DNA from 3 places in the Gordonia sp. NPDC003376 genome. Region 3 is predicted to be linked to each of the others. Evidence: predicted binding sites of a transcription regulator. Region 3 holds the regulator's gene; each other region holds the start of a gene.
What was found. The regulator LexA, encoded in region 3, represses DNA repair genes until DNA is damaged. The targets are predictions, from matches to a motif close to CGAACANNTGTTCG.

Region 1 (7,760 bases), on a different contig from region 3:
AAGCGCCATAATGGTGGAGCGCCGGGCGCCCAGCAGTGACAGGGTGGAAAGCCGGGCGTCCACGCTGCGGGCCGAGAGCTTGGCTGCCGCCGCCCCGAGGGCCGCCACCGGAACACCCAGCAGCAGGCCCGCGAACACCGCGAGAAACTGGTAGATGCCCAGCAGATCCGGCTCCTGCGCAAAGGGCTCCCAGTGTAAAAATGCCCAGGCTCCGCCGGCCACCGTCAGTGCGATGGCGGTGCAGGAGCCGAAGGCCGCGGCGATCAGCAGGCCCGAGGGCGACAGCAACCGGGCCCGATTCAGGAGAATAGGCGTGAGCGCGCGGATCTCGGTCATGAGGAGGAGTCGTCAGCGAAGATCCCATCCTCAAGACGCACCACCCGTCCGCAGCGATGTGCGATCGCGGGATCGTGGGTGACCACCACCAGGCTGCGGCCCGCCCCGGCGGTCACCCGCAGCAGGGTGTCCATCACCAGATCCGAGGTATACGAGTCCAGTGCCCCAGTGGGCTCATCGGCGAACGTGAGCACCGGCTGATTGATCTGGGAGCGGGCCACCGCGACCCGCTGAGCCTGCCCGCCGGAGAGGGTGCCAACGGGCTGCGCCGCCTGTGCGGCCAGTCCCATCGCATGTAGCCAGCTGAGGGCGGCTTGGGTCGCGGCGGCCCGGCTGGTTCCCGTCAGCATCGCGGCAATCGCCACGTTCTCGGTTGCCGTCAGCTCTGGCAGCAGCAGGCCCTGCTGAAAGACGAAGCCAAAGGTATTCCGCCGCAGACTCGTTCGCTGCGCCGCGGACAGCGTGGTCACCTCTACCGGCGGGGTGCCCGGGTTTGGGGTAAGCAGTACGCTTCCGCTATCGGAGGTGAGTATGCCCGCAAGTATTTGCAGCAGAGTGGTCTTGCCGGAGCCGGAGGTCCCCATGATGGCCACCGACTCGCCCCTGCTGATGGAAATAGATACCCCTCGCAAGGCAGGGGAGGTGCCGAAGGTTTTATGCAAGCCGGTGCCGGTGAGGACGGTACGTGCGTCCATGCTCAGGATCCGAAGGCCGTGATGATCGGTCCGGCTAGCCATAGGGCCGAAAGGGAAAGCCACAGAATGAGATTTGCCTTGCGGTAGTGCACGACGACGGCCGCGAACTCCCGCAGGAACCCGGCAGGCACATAGTAGATAGCTGTAGGTGCGCCGGTGCAACTGGCATTGATGCCCAGCTGCCTGGTGAAGAACGCGGCCCGCAGCACGTGAAAGTTGCTGGTTACGACCAGCATCCGGGTCCAGTGAAAGGAACGGGCGGCGAGGACCGCGACGGTGTTCCGCAGATTTTCCAGGGTAGTGGTAGAGGTGTCTTCCAGAATCATTCTTACTGGCTCGACTCCCTTGCCGGTGGCGTAGCGGGACATGGCCTCCGCCTCGGAGAGCGCCTCGTCGGAACCCTGGCCCCCGGAAAGAACTAGCACCGGATCGCCGCCCCGATCGGTCAGCTCGTTCAGCACCGCGATACCCCTGTCGATGCGGCTGGCCAGCAGCGGGGTCACCTGGTCACCGGAGAGCCCGGCACCCAGCACCACAACAGCCTGTGCCTCGGGCACCCGGCGGGGAAGGCTATATGCGATCGCGTACACGATATAGGCGACCAGCTCCAGGATCAGAATCGCGCCCGGCAGAATCAGCACCGGAAGAATGACCGTTGTCAGAAGCTCCGCATCTAGCTCCCGGACCCACAGTGCGGTCCCGCCCAGAGTGAGCAGGATCGCGAACCCGCTGACGGCGGGCACTGCTGTCGAGACCCGGAATCCCTCCCGTATTCCGACGACAATCCCGTTGAGCACCAGAGCGACGGCGATCAGGACGAGAGCCAGCAGGGCGATCCCTATGCTGATCAGCAGGGCAACCGTGGCGGTCGGGGCCGAGATAAGCGTGCCGAGCATCGAGGCCGCCAGCAGCCATAGGGCAATCAGGGTGGCGACCATCCAGAACCCGTTGCCCGGCCTGCGTGGATCACTACGGATACGCCATGCCGTGATCGCCACCAGCACAGCGGCAATCGCCGCCCAGCCAAGGACTAGCTGCATTACTCAGACTCTCTCTGTCGCCGGGCACAGACCGATTTCAGTGTAGCTGTGCGCAATAAGGCAGGAGTCAGACGGCGCCGAGGTCGGAGGAGATCCAGTGCTGGGGTGTCACGGTCACCCGGGTCTGCTCCCCGTGATCGGCCTCGGCGAACTCGATGTAGCCGGCGACCTTGTCGGCGGGAAGATAGCGGGAGGCCATCTCGACAAGATCCTCGTGAGTCCCGTCGGTGTAGCCGAGAACCTCGCCCGATTCCGACACATACCGGATGCTCGGCTCAAGCCGCTCCACCATCGGAGTCCCGGTGTTCCTGGGTGGCGCCGCAGTCACGACATGGAGCTACGTCACCGAGCAGGCGACGTACACCGACTGGAGTTCTGCCGACGACACCCTCGCGTACGCGCAGGACCATCCCGGCGAGGCTGCGCTGGCTGCAGCTCAGGCGGTCGGGACTGTCACTGCCGATCTCGGGTCGGCAATTCTCGGCTCGTGGATTCGGTGGTAGCGACTACTCGGTCACTCGTCAGCCTGTGATGAGACGCTGATGTGCGTGAGTGTTCCGCGGAACACTTGTGTCGGTGCCCGCTCGTAGGCTTCCGCACATCAGTTCGACAATTGGGGGTGCGGGGTCATGGTCACATCATCTGCCGACGTCGAGGTGCTGTTCGACGGAACGCCACCGGAGGATCTGTCGCGGACCGAACTCGGTGATCGGCTGGTCGGGTATGCGTCGCAGATCACCGCGATGACGGCGCAGTTCCTGGCGTATCTGGCCGAGTTCGACAAACGTCGTGCGTGGGCTGATGCGGTGGGTGTGACGTCGTGTGTGCACTGGTTGTCGTGGCGGACTGGCATCTCCAGGCGGACGGCGCACGAGTATCTGCGGGTGGCGCGCGCGTTGACGGAGTTGCCGTTGGTGACCGAAGCCTTTGGGCAGGGGAGGCTCTCGTACTCCAAGGTTCGTGCCATCACCCGGGTCGCGACACCGATTCGGGAACCCGAGCTGGTCCACATCGCGATGGCGTCGACCGCCAAGCAGGTCGAGGATCTGGTCCGGGCGACACGTACGATCGACCGTCGGCGTTCCGGGGAGCGCTCCGAGTTCACCCGGTCGACCGGTTCGTGGAGATGGCACGACGATGGCAGTCTTTCGGTCTCGATGCATCTCACGGCTGGTGATGCGGCACAGTTCCTGGCCGGCGTGACGCGCGCCGAGTACGAGCGCACCCGGGTCGGTGGTGACGCGGACCTACCGCTGGATCTGGAGGACCCCGAGATTGCTGCGGCGTACGAGCTGGTCGCCGAGAGCGTCACCGAACCGACCAGCCGTTATGAGCGCATCCAGCGCGATAAACGGTTGTGGCGCTACGTTCCGTCGGAGATCGCGCCGGCGGTGTTGGTGATGGCCGGCGTCGCGCAGAGCGTCATCGAGGTTCCGCAGCTTGCGCCGACCGCCGAGGTGATCGTGCACATGGGCGACGATCACCTCACACCGACGCTGGGCAGAGCCGACGGTAGTGGCAAAGGCGAGGGCTGTGACTCAGGTGAGGGTGTCACCGACCCACACTTGGAGCATGGTCCCGCGCTGTCGGAGGCGGAGGCTGCAGAACTCGCGTGTTCGGCTGCGGTGCGGGAGGTGATCCACGACAAGAACGGTGCTGTTCTGAAATTCGGGCGGAAGCGGAGGCGGCCGACGCTCACGCAGATCAAGGCGATCGTTCAGCGTGATCACACGTGTCAGACCCCGGGTTGTGAGCGTACCGGGCACTTGCACATTCACCATGTCATCGCGTGGGCTCTCGGTGGCCGTACCGACCTCGACAACCTGATCCTGTTGTGCTCGGAGCATCATCGTGCGTTGCATCGTGGCGAGTTCGGTATCGAGGCGGTCGGTGTGCAGCAGTTCGTCTTTCGTGCACCGGATGGCACCGAGATGTCGGCGACGCCGCCACCCACGGCGGCGCCACCGGGGTGGAGGCCGAACCCCCGGATATGCGCGGACGCGGTGTCTCCGCGTGGTGGTGGCCGCCGACTCGACCTCGTGCATGCGACCGATGTCATCTATGCCAACTGGGCGTTGCGGGCAGCGCGCCGACGTGCCGCGGAGCGGGAGGACCGGGTGAGTGTGGCGGCGTGAGTGTTCCGCGGAACACTCACGCTATCCAACACGCGGTTGCAACAGACGGTGGGATGCACGTGGACGCTCGACTAGCAGGCGAGCACGACAGCCTGGCCAGTGCTCATGCGCTGTAGCGTGAGTAGGCGAAGTACACAGTGACACAGTGACACCGGCGCTGTGTTCGCACAGGCGATCTCGCCCTCACGACGCAGTCCCGCGACCACCGCAGCCGATACCTGGGACGATGGCGCGCGGTCCCGATAGCCAAGGCGGACCTCGGAGCACCGGAGGAAAGTTATCGGGCAGAGCAGATCGAAAAGCACTCGGGTAGTTCGGATTCTCGCGCGCATCCGATGCGTGGTGGGGTGTGGGGAAGCAACTCGTGCACGATGTGGGAGCAGCCGAGAGTGCTCACTGCGGCTCACGCGAACGGTTGCTCGAGGATTGCCCACCACTGCTGCCAGGGAAGCCTCACCGGCGTGCGAGTACCCCATCGATCAGTGCTTCCAGGTATGGCTCGATGTGGTAGTCGGTGGTCAGCTCATCGAGATTCGCGATCAGACGAGTGACCGATGGGTAGAGCCTGACCAGCTCAGGATCGATCGTCGGTCGCCTGATCTGTTCGCCCAACTCGCGCAGCGCCGTTGGGCTCCACCGCACCTCGGCGCCCACAACATGCCAGATGGTGCACCAGAGACCGAACGCCGCTGCGTCGTCAAGGCCCAGCTCGGCGGCCGTCGTGACGAAGACTTCGGTTTGATCGAGCGGTGGCGCGCCCGTGGGGGCGCCTGCACGCAGCACGGCCGGCATCCAGTCGACGGCTGACAGCTTGACGTAGACATCGACGGCCTGCGCGATGAGACGCTCCCGGGGCGTCCCGGTGTAGGTGCCCCAGGTGATCCGCCGGCCGACCTCGGTGATCGCCAACGTCAGCAAGACGGTCTTGTTGGGTACGTGGTGATAGAGAGTCATCGGACGGAGACCGACCTCGGCTGCGAGTTGCCGCATGTTGAGGGCATCGACTCCGCCTTCGTCCAGGATGCGGATGGCCGCCTTGACGATCGAGTCGACCCGGGAATCCGATGACGAGTACTGCATGTGCGTCATCCTCAACCATCCGGGTCATCAATGCCAACCGCTGGCCGCATCTATCCGGCCGTCGGGTTGAGAGGCCGGCCAACGGTGAATGACGGGATCACCCGGCAAATGTGCGGGTGACCACTGCATTCAGCTTGTGTCTATGACGTATGGGGTACTCGCTGGAATCGTGCGAGGCGTGACCTGGGACGCGAAATTCATTCGTTCGGACGTAACGTGAGCATCTCAGGAATGACCGTTGTGGTCTGTATGGCGCCATTGATTCTGGCGAAGAAGAGTTTCCGGGTTCGTCGAAAATATCGGAATCGACCGGCTGCCGATTTCTTTCTATCCATTCGTGGCCGTGTATGTACGGGCATGTGCGGTGCATGTACGGGAAATTGTCAACCGAGCGGACTACAAATATTCGCTTTCCCGTACATGTATGGGGAGGATCTCCTTGTCTTGTGGATTATCAGCATTCGCTTGTGGAATGGGAAGTGTCGCCTAAAAAGGGGGCTCGTCGCAGCGTACGTACTGGATCTGGTGCCCGGAAACGCCCAGTGAGCTGCATGGATAGTCCGTCCGTGGGGGGCTGACGTTCGCTGAGGCGCTGTCGAACCATGTGGTCGATATGTGTGGGTGGGCATTCAATGGCAATGGCTGAGAGTGATCTCACGGTGTGGTTTCGATCCTGAAAGAATCCGAGTGTCCTCCACACGAGGGTATTTGCTGTCCCGAGTTGTGCGGACCGCGAGTGCCGCATAATCTTCGCTCCAGTGAACAACAGCTGTGGTTTGAGGACATCGTTGGAGGTTCGGCACGTCATGCTCTGACCGCGTTCTCGGGGGGTGTCACCGTGAGATCCGGGTGGCCGTTGTTTCTCTCGAAAACGACGCAGGCGGACAATCGAATTCGACGGAGCGGCGGTCTGTGGAGAAGCGTGTTCCCTATCGCTGCTCCACAGATGCTGATCAATCCTTCGTGTCCACCGGAACGGCAATCGCGCAGAGGTGCCGGAAGTGCAGCGTTCGGCCGGCGTGAAAGCCGCGTCTGTTTGTTGTTCGTGACTATGGGTCATCGGCTTCTGCCGATGTGAGTGACTACATGTAGGGCTTTGCTATCCAGGGGAGAGATCGTGGCAGTTTCGGCCGGCCGCTTCGAGACCGACGTGAATGGTCGGTCGGGACGTGTTCAGCTGGTCCGACCACAATCGCAGGGTCGGCTGTCGGCCTATGCCCGGTACCTGCAGATTTCGGATCTCGCGGTCATCGTTGCCAGTGTGCTGTTGGCGCAGACCGTCAGATTCGGCGCCACCCGCTTCTATCCTGTCGGGCAGTTCGAGGTCCCGATGGCGGTGTTCATCGTGACGGTGATCGCTGCATGGTGGCTGTGTCTGAGAGTCGTGCAGGCCCACGACCGGCGGATTCTCGGCTCAGGAGTCACGGAGTACACGCGGGTGTTTCGAGGATGCTTCATGTTCTTCGGCGGCTTGGCCGTCGTGGTGCTCCTCTTCAACCTTGCGATTGCACGCGGCTTTCTCGCTGTGGCAATACCGCTGGGAACCCTGGGACTCCTTCTCGAGCGGAGAATCTGGCGGGGGCGACTGGCGAGATCGCGATCTCGAGGTGCCAACCTCCACGAGGTCCTGGTCGTCGGTGATGAACTCTCTTCGGAGTCGCTGATTCGGCGTCTACGCAGGCACCCCGAACTGGGCTTCAACGTCTCGGGGGTGTGTTTGCCGAGTTCCCTGGACACGTCGAGTCCGGACAGGGCGATCATCGTCGACTCGGTCGAGGTTCCGATATTCGGTGACGTCGAGCACATTCGAGATGCGGTGGCGGTGGCCGGTGCGACGGTCGTTGCCGTGACGTCCGCGGAAGCGCTCGGGCCGGCGGCGATGCGTGAACTGTCCTGGCAACTCGAGGGCATGGACATCGGAATGATGGTCGCGCCGGCCCTGCTCGACGTCGCCGGGCCTCGACTCATGATGAGTCCACAGGCTGGTCTGCCGCTCCTCCATGTCGACAAACCTCGCTATGAGGGTGCCACCCGACTACTCAAGCTCGTGTTCGACAAGTCGGTGGCACTGGCGCTGTTGGTGGTGTTGTCGCCGGTCCTCGTGATGTGTGCGATCGCGATCAAGTTCGACTCCAAGGGTCCCGTGTTCTACCGCGGTGAGCGGATAGGTCTGGGCAACGAGGCATTCCGGATGTGGAAGTTCCGCTCGATGGTCGTCGATGCCGATCAGCAGCGTGCCCAACTGGTCTCGGTGGACGAAGGCAACGGCGTGTTGTTCAAGATGCGTGAGGACCCGAGGGTCACGCAGGTGGGCAGGGTTCTTCGTCGCTACAGCCTTGACGAGCTCCCACAGCTGTTCAACGTGCTGGACGGAAGTATGAGCCTCGTGGGGCCGCGCCCGCCGCTGCGGGAGGAGGTCGAAACCTACGACCACGTCGTCGTCCGCCGAATGCTGGTGCGCCCGGGGATGACCG
Region 2 (7,760 bases), on a different contig from region 3:
TCGTCACCGTGCTGTGGGCCGACCAGGTGAGGGGGCTGCAGGTGCTCGACCACCACGGCACCTGGCACGACGTCGCCCCCGAGGACGGTGCGCTGCTGATCAACCTCGGCGACCTGATGGCCCGCTGGACCAACGAACGGTGGATGTCCACGCTGCACCGGGTCAAGCCGCCGATCGTCGACGGCAGCATCGAACGTCGCCGTTCGGCGGCCTACTTCCACGACGGCAACATCGACGCCACCATCTCCACGTTGCCGAGCTGTGTCGGCGCCGGGAGCCGCTACTCGCCGATCACCGTCGGCGAGCACATCGGCGCCAAGCTCGCGGGTTCGCGTGCCGGGCAACCGAATCCGTACGCCCGCCGTGAAGCTGCGCGTGTCCGCCAGGCGATGCAGCGACGGCGGTAGCGGTCAGACCCTCCACACTTCGGCAGACACTCCGGGCAAAACCCGGAGCGTGTGCGTAAGTGTGGAGGGTCTGCCTACCGCGACGCCGGGGCGAACAGTCGGGCGGCGTTGTCGTAGAACACCCCACGCAGCCAGTCGTCCCCGAGATCGAGGTGCACGATCGCCTCGAGGGCATGGGTGTAGGTGTAGGGGATGTTGGGGAAGTCGCTGCCGAACAGGATCTTCGGCCCCGTATCACGCAGCCGGGGCCGGAGTTCGGGCGGATACGGCGCGGACTCCTCGGAGAAGTCGGTGAACGACATCGTCGTGTCGAGGTGCACGTGCTCGTAACGTTCGGCGAGGGTGAGGAACTCGTCGTATTCCGGGGTGCCCATGTGCGCGATGATCAGCGGCAGCGACGGGAAACGCCTGAGCAGTTTGATGATCGGGACGGGCCCGGTGTAGGTGCCCGGCGCCGGGCCGGAGCCGCAGTGGATGATCACCGGCACCTGCGCGTCGGCCAGCTGCGACCACACGCCGTCGAGCAGCGGGTCGAGTGCCGAGTAGTCACCGACCTGGATGTGGCACTTGAACACTCGTGCACCGGCCTCGATCGCGGCGGCGACGTAGCCCGGTGCCGACTCCTCGGGATAGAACGTGGCGGTGTGCAGGCAGTCGGGATGGTGGGCGGCGAAGTCGGTGGCCCATCCGTTCAGCCACTCGGCCATGTCGGGTTTATGGGGATAGACCAGCGACGAGTAGGCGCGCACCCCGAACGACTGCAGCGCCGCCGCCCGCACGTCCTCGTCGGCGCGATAGGTGATCGGCCACTCGCGTCCGAGCAGCGGGCCGGCCGAGTCGAAGTAGGCCCACACCTTGTCCATCACCGACCGCGGCATGAAGTGCGTGTGGACGTCGATCAGCCCCGGTAGCCCGAGGGGCTCCCAGACGGCCCGGACGTGACTGGCCTCCAGCTCGCTGAACGGGGTGGCGGCCTCCTGGTGGCCGGGAACAGCACTGTCCATGTGGCCGACGTTACCCGCCTCACTTGAGGTTCGAGGGTCCCGACCAGTTCTTGGGGACGATGAACACACCCTCGGCCTCGGCGGTCACACCGTCGGCGTCGGACAGCGTGCCGCGCACGATCTTCTTGCGGCCGTCCCGCTCGACGATCTCCGCCCGCGCCGACAGCGCGCCGAGCGGGGTCGGACGACGATAGGTGACGGTGATCGTGCCGGTGAAACACGGGACGTCGTCTGCGGCCGCGGCCTCGCCGAGCATCTGGTCGAGGACCATCGCACATACACCGCCGTGGACGTGGTGGGCCGGTCCCTCATAAGCGGCACCCAGGGCGAATTCCGCGGTGACGCCCTCGCCGTCGGCGACGGTACGCACCGGCGGGGCGATCGCGTTCCGCACACCCATCACGGCATTTCCCCAGGGCATCCCGACCGCATCGGTGTTGAACCGCACACCGTACGACCCGTCGATCTGACGCGAGCGCAGGTCCGCGACCACCTCGTCGATACGACGACGGGCGACGTCGATGTCGGCGTCGTCGACCTCGGTGCGGATCACCGCGTCGATCAGATCGCGGACGGAGTCCGTGAGTGGGCCGTAGACCCCGCGCCGCCGGTCGATCTCGTCGGCGGTGATGTCCTCGAGGGTGAACTGCATGGCCGCTCCTGTGGTCGTTCGTCGGGGTCGCTTACCTGGGCTGTCTGTCCCGGGGCGGCCCTCGCGGAGCTGCGCGGGAACCGACACACACAGATAGAACGTGTTCTAATCTTGCCCGAGAACGTGTTCTGATTCCACTGGGCATCCGGCACGTTCCACTGGGCATCCGGCAAGGATGATCGATGGCCGACGGTGGTGTGGGCGAGGTCCCGGGGTCTCCGGGATGCTGTCGGCGACCTCCTCTGGGGTCGTGCCCGAGGTCCGTCGAGTGGGCGCCCGAATTCGTCGACCGGGCACGGTCGCGCTGCACCACCGGCGGTCGGGAGGATGTCAGCGGGAGTCGGTGACTTGCGATCCGTCGACGGCGTAGGTGGCGGCGATCGCCGAGATCTGCAGGCGTAGACCACGATCGAATTCGTCGAGGTGGTCACAGGTCGCCAGGTCGGCGGCCAGCATCCGGACATTGGGAAAGCGGTCGTCGTCGAAGAGCGAGGCGTTCGCGGTCGAGGCCACCGATCCGCCGAGTCCGATCTCGCGGATCAATGCCCCGATCAGGTACGCGATGAACATCCGAAGAACCCGCACGCGTTCCGATTCGGGGATGCCCGCCCGCCGCGCGGCCTCGAGGGCGGCCTCGACGAGGGGGATGATCGACGGGAAGTTGAGGTGGCGCGTCAAGACGAGTGGCGCGGTCTGTGGGTAGCGGATCGCCGCGACACGGAAGGCGTGGCCGAGCGCGATCATGTCGTCTTGCCAGGAGTCGGTGGCGGGAGGGATCTCGACGGAGTTCAGGAGTCGCTCGGCCATCCCGTCGAGCAGATCGGCCTTGTTGTCGATGTGGTTGTACAGCGACATCGTCTGGACGCCGACCGCCGCCGCGACCTTGGCCAGCGACAACTTGTCGATGCCGTCGGACTCGGTGAGGGTCAATCCCGCATCGATGATCTCTGTCCGGGTCAGCGGGCCCCGGTCGGTCCGACGTCTCGCCACCTGTGCACCTCGCCGTCTCCGCACGTTCTCGCTGCCACGTTCCCATCGCGACGTTCCCGTCGCGATCACCTCTTGACCAAGCCTAACTTAGCCCATAAGTTGATCCTACTTATGACATAAGTCTGAGACTGAATGGGAGGTCACCGATGAGTGAGGCAACCACGTGGGAACTGCCGGCGGAAGGACGCTGGGTCGTACCGGAGATGGCCAGGGTGTCACCGCTGGATCGTGGGCAGATGGGATGGGCGGCCCGACTCACCCTCCGCCTGATCCGCCGCCGCACCGACTACGACGGCGACTTCACGGTGTTCCGCACCTTTGCCCGCCTCGGCAGCATCTTTCCCGCACACTCGGTCTTCCTGTCGCAGATCCTGTTGCGCGGCAGGATCTCCGCGGCGCACAAGGAACTGGTCATCGTGCACGTCGCATGGCGCACCGGCTGCGCCTACGAGTGGGCCCACCACGCCCACATGGCCGGTGCGCTCGACGTGACACCCGACCAGATTCGGGCCGTGTCCACTGCGGTGCCGGCCGTCGACGACCCGATTCTCGCTCAACTCCTCTCCGCCGCGGCGGTTCTCGTTGACCGAGGTCACCTCGACGAGGCGGAATGGACGGCGCTGTCTGACGCCACGAGTCCCGATCGGGCCCTCGAACTGTGCCTGCTCGTCGGCCACTACGTGATGGTCGCGATGGCCATCACGAGTGCCGGCATCCAACTCGAACCCGAATTCCGATCGACGTCACCGGAAGGCAGGTCATGACGATCTCCATCGACATCCTGGAAACCGGCACCGTCGCCATCCGGCCCAGCCATCGGACCCAGTCGGCGAGCCGGCCCGTCCTGCTGCGGCGCGCCCGCGTGCTGACCGATCGGCGCTGGACTGCACCGTTGCCGATCAACACCTATCTGATCCGGCATCCGGAGGGAGCGATCCTCGTCGACTCGGGAGAATCGCCGCATGTCTCCCAGCGGGGGTTCTTTCCGTTCTGGCAGCCTTTCTTTCACGTCGCGGTGGACCTGCAGGTCGGCCCGGAGGAGGGGATACGCAGCAGACTCGCCGAGTACGGCCTCGTGCCCTCCGATCTCACCGCGGTGATCCTGACACATCTGCACCACGACCATGGGGACGGCATCCCTGATCTCGGCGGTGCACCCATCTATGTGAGTGCCGAACAGTGGGAAGCCAACCGCCGCTACATTCCGGCGACCATCGAGGGCGCAGTGCCCAAGCGATGGCCACATGACTTCACGCCGCGGATCCTCCAACCATCCGGGCCCCCGGTCGGGCCGTTCACCCGGAGCTACCCGATCACCTCCGACGGCACCGTCTTCGCCGTCGACACCCCTGGTCATGTCCCTGGTCATCTGTCGGTCATCGCACTCGACGACGACGTCGCCTACTTCTTCGGCGGCGACAGCACCTATGACCAGGAGCTTCTCGATGCCGAGCTGACCGACGGCGTGAACAGTGCGCCGCGGCAGGCCATCGAATCATTGCGTGCCATCAAGGAATTCGCCCGGACGCGACCGACGGTGATCCTGCCCGCTCACGATCCCCGAGCCGGCGAACGACTCGCCACCAAGGCCGTCTACCACCCATCACCCCGGAAAGCCGCACCGTGACAACCGGTGACGGCGTCCGTCGAACGGAGGAACCCACATGCCCACGATCCTGATCACCGGCGCGTCCCGCGGCATCGGCCGTGCGATCAGCACCCACCTCGTCGAACGTGGATGGACGGTGTATGCCGGGGTACGTGACGTCGTCGACGCTCCACCCGGCACCACGCCGGTGGAACTCGACGTCACCGACGCGACCCATGTCGACCGGCTCGCAGCACACCTCCCCGACACCCTGGACGCCGTGATCAACAACGCCGGGGTCGTGGTGGCAGGTCCGGTGGAGAGTCTCACGCCCGACGCGCTGCGGCGTCAGTTCGAGGTCAACGTGGTCGCCCAGATCGCGATCACCACGGCGGTGCTGCCCCTCCTGCGGGCCGCCGGTGGTCGGGTCATCTACATGACGTCGCTGAACGGCCGATTGTCCACCCCCATGACCGGAGCCTACAACGCGTCGAAGTTCGCGCTGGAGGCTCTAGCCGATGCTCAACGAGTCGAACTGCGCCCCTGGGGAATCCCGGTCGTCTGCATCGAGCCCGGCCCCATCGACACCGACCTGTGGCGGACCGCCGACGACCTGATCGAGGAGAACCGGGCCGGGATGTCACCGGCCATGCAGACTTTGTACGGCCCTCACCTGGCCGGTCTCGCCTCCACGATCGGCTTCGTCCAGCGGACGGCGTCGCCGGTCGAGAACGTCGTGCGCACCGTCGACGTGGCACTTCGTGCGCGCCGTCCCCGGGCCCGGTACACGGTCGGCGTGTCCGCAAAGGTCCAACTCGTCGCGGCCGCACTGACTCCGACAATTCTCTTCGATCGAGTCTCGGCACGGATCGCCGGCATCCCCGCGCGAGTCGGTTGACGGCTGGGCTTGCCGCTGGAAGCTCCACGAAGAGGTGGGGGCGCTCCTGAGGTCGGCTGTCTGAGGGTTTCGACTCGTCTTGTCGCGGCGCTCCTCGTCGGCTCAACCATCTTGCAGCACTGGTTGATTGAGCCGGGACCGAACTTCGCGAGGACCCGAGTCGAAATCTCTGGAGACTACCTCGGATCGTGACCACCTCGGAGGTGGTCACCTCGCGAACCCGGCCGCCCGAGGTTTCGACACGCCTCGTCGCTACGCTCCTCATCGGCTCAACCACTGCCTGCCCGTTGGCGATTGTGATTGGGTAGCGACCACCGTTGCTGATTGAGCCGGGACCGAGCGTAGCGAGGACCCGTGTCGAAATCTCTGTAGTGTGGGCTGGGTGGTGACCATTTCTGAGGTTTCGACTCGTCTCGTCGCTACGCTCCTCACCGGCTCAACTCAACCACCACCTGCCCGTTGGCGATTGTGATTGGGTAGCGACCACCGTTGCTGATTGAGCCGGGACCGAGCGTAGCGAGGACCCGAGTCGAAATCTCCACAGCACACGCCGGGTAGCAACCACATCCGAGGTGGTGTCGTCGACGAACCCGGCCGCCCGAGGTTTCGACACGCCTCGTCGCTACGCTCCTCATCGGCTCAACCACCACCTGCCCGTTGGTGATTGAGCCGGGACCGAGCATCGCGAGGACCCGAGTCGAAATCTCCGCAGACAGCACCGGAAACCAACCACGACAAAACCCTTGCACACACCGTCGAACACCTGTACCATAAAAGAATCTTCACGCGACAGGGGGTGAGCGTCGATGACCAACGAGACCGATACCGGTACAACCGAACCCACATCCGACGCGGCCCGTGCACTCGCCCTGATCACGCAAGGGTTGGACCTACTCGCCGCCGCCGACCTCACCGCCAGCAACGCCGACACCCTGATCACCATCGCGAAAACCGCCGAAAAATCGTTGAACCGGTTGACCTTCCAAAGCGACCGGGTGATCACCGAAATCAACCACCGAGACATCCACCGCGACCGCGGCTACCGCACCATCTTCGCGTTCATGGACACCGAACTCCACGCCTCCAACTGCAAAGCCCGACTCGAACGGATGGACCGCGTCCAACCCGAACGATCCCTGACCGGCGAACCCACCCAACCCGAATACCCCGAACTCGCGAAAGTGTTCGCCTCCGGCGACGCCGGCACCACCCACATCGACATCGCCCTGTCCTGGCTCAAGAAAATCCCCCTCGCCGCCGCCTACGACGAAAAAATCGCCGCCGAACGCACCCTCGCCGGACACGCCACCGAATTCGGGGCGTCCGCACTCGGCACCTGCGGCTCCCGCATCATCGCCCACATCGACCCCGACGGCGAGTTGATCGAGAAGAAAGACCGCGACCGTCGACGCGGAATCACCCTCGGCAAACAAGGCGCCGACGGCATGTCCAAACTGTCCGGCTACGTCGACCCCATCCTGCGGGCACGACTGGAAACACTGTTCGCCGCGTGGGGTAAGTACGGCGTCAACAACCCCGACCATCCCAACGGCCTGAACGGGGACAGCCGTGCCGCCGAGATGGTCGACCCCGACGCCCTGGAGGCGGCGGCGGTCAAAGACATGCGCACCCAACCCCAACGCAACCACGACGCGGTGAACGCCCTGCTGACCGCCGTGTTCGCCGACGGAATGCTCGGCACAACCAACATGGGTGTGCCGATCCAGTTGATCGTCAAAACCGATGTGAACGACCTGATCCGCGAAGCCGGGTATGCGGTCACCGCGACCGGAACCCTGATCCCGATGCCAGACCTGATCGACCTCGCCGCCGACGCCCAAATGTATCTGTCGGTGTTCAAAGACCACACCGCGATCCCCCTGTACTTCGGGCAAGCGAAACGGGTCGCCACGAAACATCAACGATTGATGTTGTTTTCCGCACCCGACGGCCATCACTGCTCGGCACCCGGATGTGACCGGGCAGCGGCACACGTCGAAATCCATCATGCGGTCAACGACTTCGCCGACGGTGGGCGTACCGACATTATCGAGTTGGCTCCGGCCTGTCCCACCCACCACCGCATGGTGGGTGACCAGCCGGGCCAGTACACGACCGGGAAAGTCGGGTCGGGTCCGGATGAGGGCCGTACCTGGTGGCAACGCAACACCAAACCCGGCCAACCCGACAACGAGAAACAGGTCAACCGGTTACCGGATGT
Region 3 (7,760 bases):
GAACCGGTGTCACAGGCCAGTGCCCGCCAGCGCGCCGGCCGCTGCGGCCGTGTCGCCCCGGGTGTCTGCATCCGGCTGTACTCCGAGGACGACTTCGACGCCCGTCCCGCATTCACCGACCCGGAGATCCTGCGCGCCAACCTCGCGTCGGTCATCCTGCAGATGGCGTCGTTGCGTCTCGGCGACATCGCGGCATTCCCGTTCGTCCAGCCTCCGGACGCGCGATCGGTGCGCGACGGCATGGCCGTGCTCACCGAACTCGGTGCGATCGTCCCGGCGGACAGGGGGTCCGGTGACGACAAGGGTTCCGGTGACGAGGTGTCGCGAGGCCCCCGGCTCACCACCGTGGGCCGCTCCATGGCCCGCATCCCGGTGGATCCGCGGATCGCCCGCATGCTGGTCGGTGCTCACGAGGAGGGCTGCCTCGACCACGTGCTGGTGATCGCGGCCGCCCTGTCGATCCCGGATGTGCGTGAGCGACCCGCCGAACACCGGGAGGCCGCCGACGCCTCGCACCGCCGGTTCGTGGTGCCCGGATCGGAATTCCTCGGCTACCTCGCCTTGTGGCGGCACCTGAATGAGCAGCGGAAGCAGTTGTCGGGCAACCAGTTCCGCCGCACATGCGAGCGGGAGTTCCTGCACTATCTCCGCATCCGGGAGTGGCAGGACCTGCACCGCCAGCTCCGTGGCATCGTCGACGATCTCGGGTGGGAGATACCCGAGACCGAGCAGAATCCCGATGCGATCCACCGGGCGATCCTCGCCGGGCTGCTCGGCAACATCGCCGCCCGCAACACCGAGGGCCGTGAGTACACCGGCGCCCGGAACACCACGCTGCTGATCTTCCCCGGCTCCCCGCTGTCGAAGAAGCCGCCCGCCTTCATGATGGCCGCCGAGATCATCGAGACCTCACGGCTGTTCGCGCACACGGTGGCGTCGATCGATCCCCTGTGGGCCGAACGGCTGGCCGGCGATCTGGTCAAACGCACCTACAGCGAACCGCACTGGTCGAACAAGCGCGGCGCGGCGATGGCCTACGAGCGCGTGACGCTCTACGGTGTGCCGCTGGTCGCCAGACGTCGGGTCGACTATGGGCCGGTCGACCCGGTGACCGCGCGCGACCTCTTCCTGCGCCATGCGCTCGTGGAGGGTGACTGGCACACCAATCATGGGTTCTTCCAACGGAACCGGACCCTGCTCGACGAGGCCGCCGACGTCGAACACCGCGCACGGCGACGCGATGTCGTGATCTCCGAGGACCAGCTGTTCGAGTTCTACGACCAGCGGGTGCCCGCCGAGGTCACCTCTGCCCGACACTTCGACTCGTGGTGGAAGGCCGCCCGCCGCGCCACCCCGGATCTGCTCGACCTCACCCCCGCCGACGTGGCGGCCGACGTCAGCGTCGCCGACACCGACTATCCCGGGGTCTGGGCCCAGGGCGACACCCGCCTGGAGCTGCGGTACAGGTTCGAGCCCGGCGCTGCCGACGATGGTGTCACGGTGGTCATCCCGGCTCCCCTGCTACCCCACATCCGCAACGCCGGTTTCGACTGGCTGGTCCCGGGGATGCGGGAGGAACTCGCCACCGAGCTGGTCAAGACGCTGCCCAAACAGCTGCGCAAGACGATGGCACCCGCGCAGCGCTTCGCCACGCTCGCGCTGTCCCGCCTCAAGCCGCGCTCCGAACCGTTGGTGCGCGGGCTCGCACGCGAGCTCGCCGAGATCACCCGGCACCGGGTCCGTCCCGAGGACTTCGACATCGACCGCGTCCCGGCGCACCTGCGGATGCACTTCGCCCTCGCCGACCCGACGGGGAAGATCACCGCACGTGCAGACTCGCTGGCCGAATTGAGTGGTGCCACACCATCTCCCGCTGCCATCGCGCCGGCCGTGCGGCACACACGCTGGACCGCTGACGGTATCGGCACACTCGCCGTCGACGAGACCGTCCGTGTCGCCGGACAACAGCTGACCCGATATCCGACGCTGCGCGTCGCCGGCGATCCGGCCCGTCCCCACGGCGTCGAGGTCACCGCCGCGGCATCGACCGACGAGGCGGCGCGGCTGCACCTCCCGGCGGTGATCACCCTGCTCGACGCCGCGATCCCGCCACTGAGCGCCAAGGCGTCGTCGGGGCTGGACCCGGCGGGCCGGCTGGCGTTGAGCCAGAACCCCTATCGCGAGTCGGCGCAGTTGTTCGCCGACTGCACCCGACGTGCCATCCGCGACCTCGTGTCCGCGGACGCGGCCCTCGCGGTCCGCGACCCGGCCGCGTTCGAGAAGATGGTCGCGACATTGCGTCCACGGGTGACCGCGGTGGCCCCGGAGTATCTGCGACTGGCGGTTGATGCGCTACGCGAGGTGGCGCCCCTGCGTCGCGTGATGGACACCCACTCCGGTCAGGTACCGGCCGACGACGTCGCCGAACAGCTGGAGAACCTGATCTTCGACGGATTCGTGCTGGCCACACCGCACACCCATCTCGAGGATCTGCCACGGTACCTGGCGGCGGCACGGTCACGACTGGAGCAGTTGCCCGCATCCGCGGCCCGCGATCACGACGCGATGGCCAGTGTCGACCGGGTGATCGCCCGGTGGAATCAGCGCCTCGAGCAGGTGCCGGAACCGCGCCGCGACCGAGTCAACGAGCAGGCCCACTGGATGGTCGAGGAACTGCGGGTGGGGTTGTTCGCCCAACGTCTGGGCACGCGGTATCCGGTGTCGGAGAAGCGGGCGCTACGAACCCTTGACCGACTCGGCTGAGACGGCGCCGTTGACCCCGACCGCATCCCCGTGGCGAGAGCGTTCGTCGCGCAGGTCGTCGATCTCGCGCTGGAAGTCCTCGAGCGAATCGAACGACCGGTAGACCGATGCGAAGCGCAGATAGGCGACCTCGTCGAGGTCGCGCAGCGGCTTGAGGATGGCAAGACCGACCTCGTTGCTGGGGATCTCGGCGGCACCGGAGGCGCGGACCGCCTCCTCGACCTGCTGGGCGAGCTGGGCGAGGTCGTCCTCGTCGACGTGGCGCCCCTGGCAGGCCCGCCGCACGCCGCGCATGACCTTCTCGCGGCTGAACGGTTCGGTGACGCCATTGCGCTTCACCACGGCGAGCACGGCGGTCTCCACGGTGGAGAAGCGGCGGCCGCAGGAACTGCACGAACGTCGTCTACGGATCGCCTGCCCCTCGTCGGCGACACGCGAGTCGATGACCTTGGTGTCTTCGTTTCTGCAGAACGGGCAGCGCATACCACGACAATACCGTCCCACCGGTCAGCGGTAACGCGGCGTCAGCAGTGGTTGCCCGACCTGGAGACCGCTGCCCGCCATGTCGTTGAGCTCGACGATCTCGTCAATCACCACCCGGGTCGGCATGTCCGGGGCCACCCGGGCGGCGATCGATCCGAGTGACTCCCCCGCCCGGACGTGCACCACCTGGGTGGAGACCGGAGACGGGACGGCGGCACGCTGGTAGTCCGAGCCGGCGATCGCGACGATCCACACCAGCATCGCGAGCGCGGCACCGGTCATCACCGCGACCGCGGTGGTGCGACGCCGACGATGGACTGCCGACAACACACCCCTCGACGCGGTGGACACCGGGACCCGCACCGGGTCGGCACAGGCCACACGGCCGGCCCCACCGCGCATGGCACCGGCACGACCCGCCACCACACGGCCACGACTCCGGATCTCGGCCGCGGCGCGGCGCTCGCCGGTGTGGGGTTCGCCGAAGCCGCGGGGCTGGACACCCGCGCGGGTGCCCTCGACCTCGCCCGGGTGCCCGAGCGCACCGCGGCCGCCGGGACGCCGACCGACGGGGTGACGATCGGCGCCGCGGACCCCTGCCGCAGGTCGCGGTACGGCGGCGACGGATATCCGGTCGGTGGGTGTGCCCACCCGACGTTCGGTTGTCAGGGTTGTCTGCATGAGAGAGAGCCTCCCGTTTCTCGATCACGCGTTCGATGAACTGTTGTTCGAAGTTCTATCACGGAGCTCTGACGAATGTCGTGGAAACACCTCGAACAGGTGTTTGAGGTTGTCGGGAACGTGGGATAACCTCGACCACAGAGATGCCGACGCGGGGCGGCACGGAAAGGACACGTACGCGATGAGTGACAAGACGCGGCGCGCGGCCGGGTCGTCGGGCGCGAAGTCGAGGGCCGGGTCGTCGAAGGCGGGGTCGCCCAAGGCGGCGTCGTCGAGGGCGGGATCGTCGAGGACCGGGGCGTCGAGGGCCGCGGCCGACCCGGATGCGATCGATCCGGTCGTCATCGAGGCCACGCTGACCCAGCGTCAGCGCGAGGTGCTCGAGGTGATCCGCCGGTCGGTCCGCGAACGCGGGTACCCGCCGAGCATCCGGGAGATCGGTGATGCGGTGGGTCTCAACTCGACCTCGTCGGTGGCCCACCAGCTGCGCACCCTCGAACGCAAGGGCCTGCTCAAACGCGACGCCAATCGGCCGCGTGCGGTCAACGTGCAGGACAACCAGATCGACCCGAATCCGTCGGACGACCCGACCGCGGCCGGTCTGCCCACCCCGGCATTCGTCCCGGTGCTGGGCCGGATCGCGGCCGGCGGACCGATCCTCGCCGAGCAGGCGGTGGAGGATGTCTTCCCGCTACCGCGCGAGCTGGTCGGAGACGGATCGCTGTTCATGCTCAAGGTTGTCGGCGAGTCGATGGTCGACGCCGCGATCTGCGACGGCGACTGGGTGGTGGTCCGTCAGCAGAATGTGGCCGACAACGGTGACATCGTCGCCGCGATGATCGACGGCGAGGCGACCGTCAAGACCCTCAAGCGGGGCAACGGCCAGGTGTGGCTGATGCCCCACAACGAGCTCTTCGACCCGATCCCCGGCAACACCGCCGTCATCCTCGGCAAGGTCGTCACCGTGATGCGCCGGGTCTGACACCCGGCTGAGTCGCCTCGACGAGAACCGCCTCCCGGAATCGCATCCCGGAAGGCAGTTCTTCAGACGGCGTCATCGTGCAGCGGTTGTCGCACAGGGATTCCCACACCGTGATTCACGGCCTCGCGGTTGTCACACGCGATGCACGGCCGTGCGGTTGTCAGCCCGCCAGGACCGCGGCTGCAGCCGCTCGCGCGTCGGCAGCCTGCGAGGTCGCCAGGGCCGCCCGTGCCGCGTCGCGGCATTGCGCCAGCGACACCTGCCCCAGCCGTGCACCGACACCCGCCGCCGCGACGGGGGCACTCGACAACGAGCTGACGCCCATCCCGACCAGGACGCAGGCGAGGAGCGGATCCGCGGCCGCCTCGCCGCACACCCCGACGGGTTTTCCGGCATCGGCCCCGGCCCGGGCCACACCCTCGATGAGGTGCAGCACGGCGGGCTGCCACGGATCGGTGAGCTCGGCGAGCTCGGCCGACATGCGGTCGGCGGCCATCGTGTACTGGGTCAGGTCGTTGGTCCCGATCGAGACGAAGTCCACTTCCGCGAGCACCGCCGACGCCAGGATCGCCGCCGACGGGATCTCGATCATCACCCCCGCGATCATTCCTCGCGCACGCACTTCGGCGGCGAACTCCGCGGCCTCGGCCGGACCGGCGATCATCGGTGCCATCACCCGCGCGGTGGCACCGGACTCGTGCGCGGCCCGGGCGATGGCATCGAGCTGGTTCATCCGGATCTCGGGATGGGTTGCGGTGAGCCGGTTTCCGCGAATACCCAGCGCGGGGTTCGCCTCGGTGTCGTGGTCGACGAACCGCAGCGGCTTGTCCGAACCGGCGTCGAGCGTGCGGATCACCACCTTGCCACCCGGGAAAGCGTCGATCACCTCGCGATAGAGCGCCGCCTGCTCGTCGATCGTCGGCTCGTCGGTGCGGTCGAGGAAGGTCAGTTCGGTGCGGAACAGGCCGATGCCCTCGACCGGATATCCGGTCGCCGCGCGCGCGGAGACCCCGTCCGCGACATTCGCGAGCACCGCCACCTCGTGACCGTCGGCCGTGCGGCCCGGTCCCGACCATGCGGCGACGACCTCGGCCTGCCGGCGGCTCGTGGCCACCGCCGCCTGCGCGGCGGCCGGAGCCGGCTCGATCTCGACGGTGCCCGTGGTGCCGTCGACGAGCACGGTGGTACCTGCCGCCACGGCACCGAGTCCGGGCACCGCCACGACACACGGGATGCCGAGCTGGCGGGCGATGATCGCGGTGTGGCTGGTCGGTCCGCCCAGTCGGGTGACCAGGGCGGTGACGAGCGCGGGATCGAGACCGGCGGTGTCGGCGGGGGCCAGGTCGTCCGCGAACAGCACCGACGGCGAGTCCGGTACCGGGACACCGGGTTCCGGGAGCTCCAGGACCTCGGCGATCACACGGTCGCGGACGTCCTCGAGGTCGGTGACGCGCTCGGCCATCACACCCCCGAGGGCGGTGAACATCTCGGCGAACTGGGCGGTGGCCCCGCTCGCGGCGAGGGCTGCGGGAGCGCCGTCGGCGATGCGCTTGGCCACTGCGCCGGTCCAGCCGCGGTCCTCGGCGAGCCCTGCCGTGGCGATCAGCACCTCGGCGGCCGCCCCCGAGGCGTGTGAGGCCCGGTCGCGAAGTCGCGCGGCCACCGCCGCTGCCGCCGCGGTGAACCGGGCCTGTTCGGCGCCGCGGTCGGCCTCGCCCACCTCGGTTCGGGTCTCGAGGTCGCCGGCGGGCCCGATGCGCACCCCCGCCCGGACCACCGGCCCGTATGCGATTCCCCCGACCACCGGAGTGCCCTGCAGCGACTTCATCGCCACCTCGTCCTTCAGCTGATTCACGACCGTGCCCTTTCACTCTGCACTCGTCTTGTGATCGAAGTTACAAGAAAAGCTTGACTTGTCAATACGTTCAGGCGTAAACACAGATATATCAACACCGATAACCACTTATATCCACAACCCTGGTGAGTGGCGTCACTCGATCGGAGCAACGTGTACGCGGAAGAACGACAGCGGGCGATCGCCGAACAGGTGAGCACGCACGGCCGGGCGTCGGTCAGCGACCTCGCCGAACAGTTCGACGTCACCGGCGAGACCGTTCGACGGGATCTGGCGATCCTGGAGCGCGGCGGACACCTCACCCGGGTCCACGGCGGTGCCGTGCGACCGGACCTCGCCCAGATCGGCGACGAACAGGGCGTCGCCGAGCGCGCGTCGAGCAGCTCGGCCGAGAAGGCGGCGATCGGCCGCGCGGCGGTCCGGTTCCTCCCACCGGACGGGGGTTCGGTGATCGTCGACGCGGGCACGACGACCTATCAGGTGGCACTGCATGTCCCGCAACAGCGGCGACTGACCCTGGTGACCAACAGCATCCCGGTCTCGGCGGTGATGACGGCACTCCCCGACTGCACCCTGCAGCTCATCGGCGGCCGGGTCCGCGGCGTCACCCAGGCGGCGGTCGGCGCGGACGCGGTGTCGCGCCTCGAGCGTCTGCGGGCGTCGGTCGCGTTCATCGGTGCCAACGGACTCAGCGAGGGCCTCGGGCTGTCCACGCCCGATCCCGAGGAAGCCGCGGTCAAGTCGGCCATGGTCCGCGCCGCACGGAAGGTGGTGGTCCTCGCCGATTCCTCGAAGATCGGCCGGGAGGATTTCATCTCCTTCGCCGATCTCGACGAGATCGACGTCCTCGTCACCGACGGCGGGATAGACCCGGCGTTCTCGGCGGCACTCGTCGCCCACGGTATCGAGGTCGTCATCGCATGATCGTCACCCTCACCGCACATCCGAGCCTCGACCGCACTCTCGAGATCACCGGCCCTCTCCTGCGCGGGGAGG

Region 1: a site for LexA is predicted at 2,667-2,680, ahead of ACWDUA_RS06550 (DUF222 domain-containing protein). Genes of this name have one in related genera too.
Region 2: a site for LexA is predicted at 6,296-6,309, ahead of ACWDUA_RS13400 (DUF222 domain-containing protein). Genes of this name have one in related genera too.

What each region holds. Positions count from the first base shown of each region.
Region 1 is NZ_JBSFRM010000004.1:174,389-182,148, forward strand. It holds gene ACWDUA_RS06525 (hypothetical protein) at 1-336, opposite strand, end outside; gene ACWDUA_RS06530 (ABC transporter ATP-binding protein) at 333-1,031, opposite strand; gene ACWDUA_RS06535 (YdcF family protein) at 1,034-2,071, opposite strand; gene ACWDUA_RS06540 (hypothetical protein) at 2,139-2,330, opposite strand; gene ACWDUA_RS06545 (hypothetical protein) at 2,338-2,574, shown strand; gene ACWDUA_RS06550 (DUF222 domain-containing protein) at 2,701-4,206, shown strand; gene ACWDUA_RS06555 (TetR/AcrR family transcriptional regulator) at 4,660-5,286, opposite strand; gene ACWDUA_RS06560 (sugar transferase) at 6,404-7,760, shown strand, end outside.
Region 2 is NZ_JBSFRM010000011.1:77,996-85,755, reverse strand. It holds gene ACWDUA_RS13435 (isopenicillin N synthase family dioxygenase) at 1-407, shown strand, start outside; gene ACWDUA_RS13430 (amidohydrolase family protein) at 482-1,411, opposite strand; gene ACWDUA_RS13425 (PaaI family thioesterase) at 1,431-2,063, opposite strand; gene ACWDUA_RS13420 (TetR/AcrR family transcriptional regulator) at 2,394-3,053, opposite strand; gene ACWDUA_RS13415 (carboxymuconolactone decarboxylase family protein) at 3,200-3,817, shown strand; gene ACWDUA_RS13410 (N-acyl homoserine lactonase family protein) at 3,814-4,680, shown strand; gene ACWDUA_RS13405 (SDR family NAD(P)-dependent oxidoreductase) at 4,718-5,539, shown strand; gene ACWDUA_RS13400 (DUF222 domain-containing protein) at 6,346-7,760, shown strand, end outside.
Region 3 is NZ_JBSFRM010000002.1:274,467-282,226, forward strand. It holds gene hrpA (ATP-dependent RNA helicase HrpA) at 1-2,763, shown strand, start outside; gene nrdR (transcriptional regulator NrdR) at 2,737-3,246, opposite strand; gene ACWDUA_RS03520 (LysM peptidoglycan-binding domain-containing protein) at 3,271-3,927, opposite strand; gene lexA (transcriptional repressor LexA) at 4,109-4,909, shown strand; gene ptsP (phosphoenolpyruvate--protein phosphotransferase) at 5,070-6,737, opposite strand; gene ACWDUA_RS03535 (DeoR/GlpR family DNA-binding transcription regulator) at 6,918-7,688, shown strand; gene ACWDUA_RS03540 (1-phosphofructokinase family hexose kinase) at 7,685-7,760, shown strand, end outside.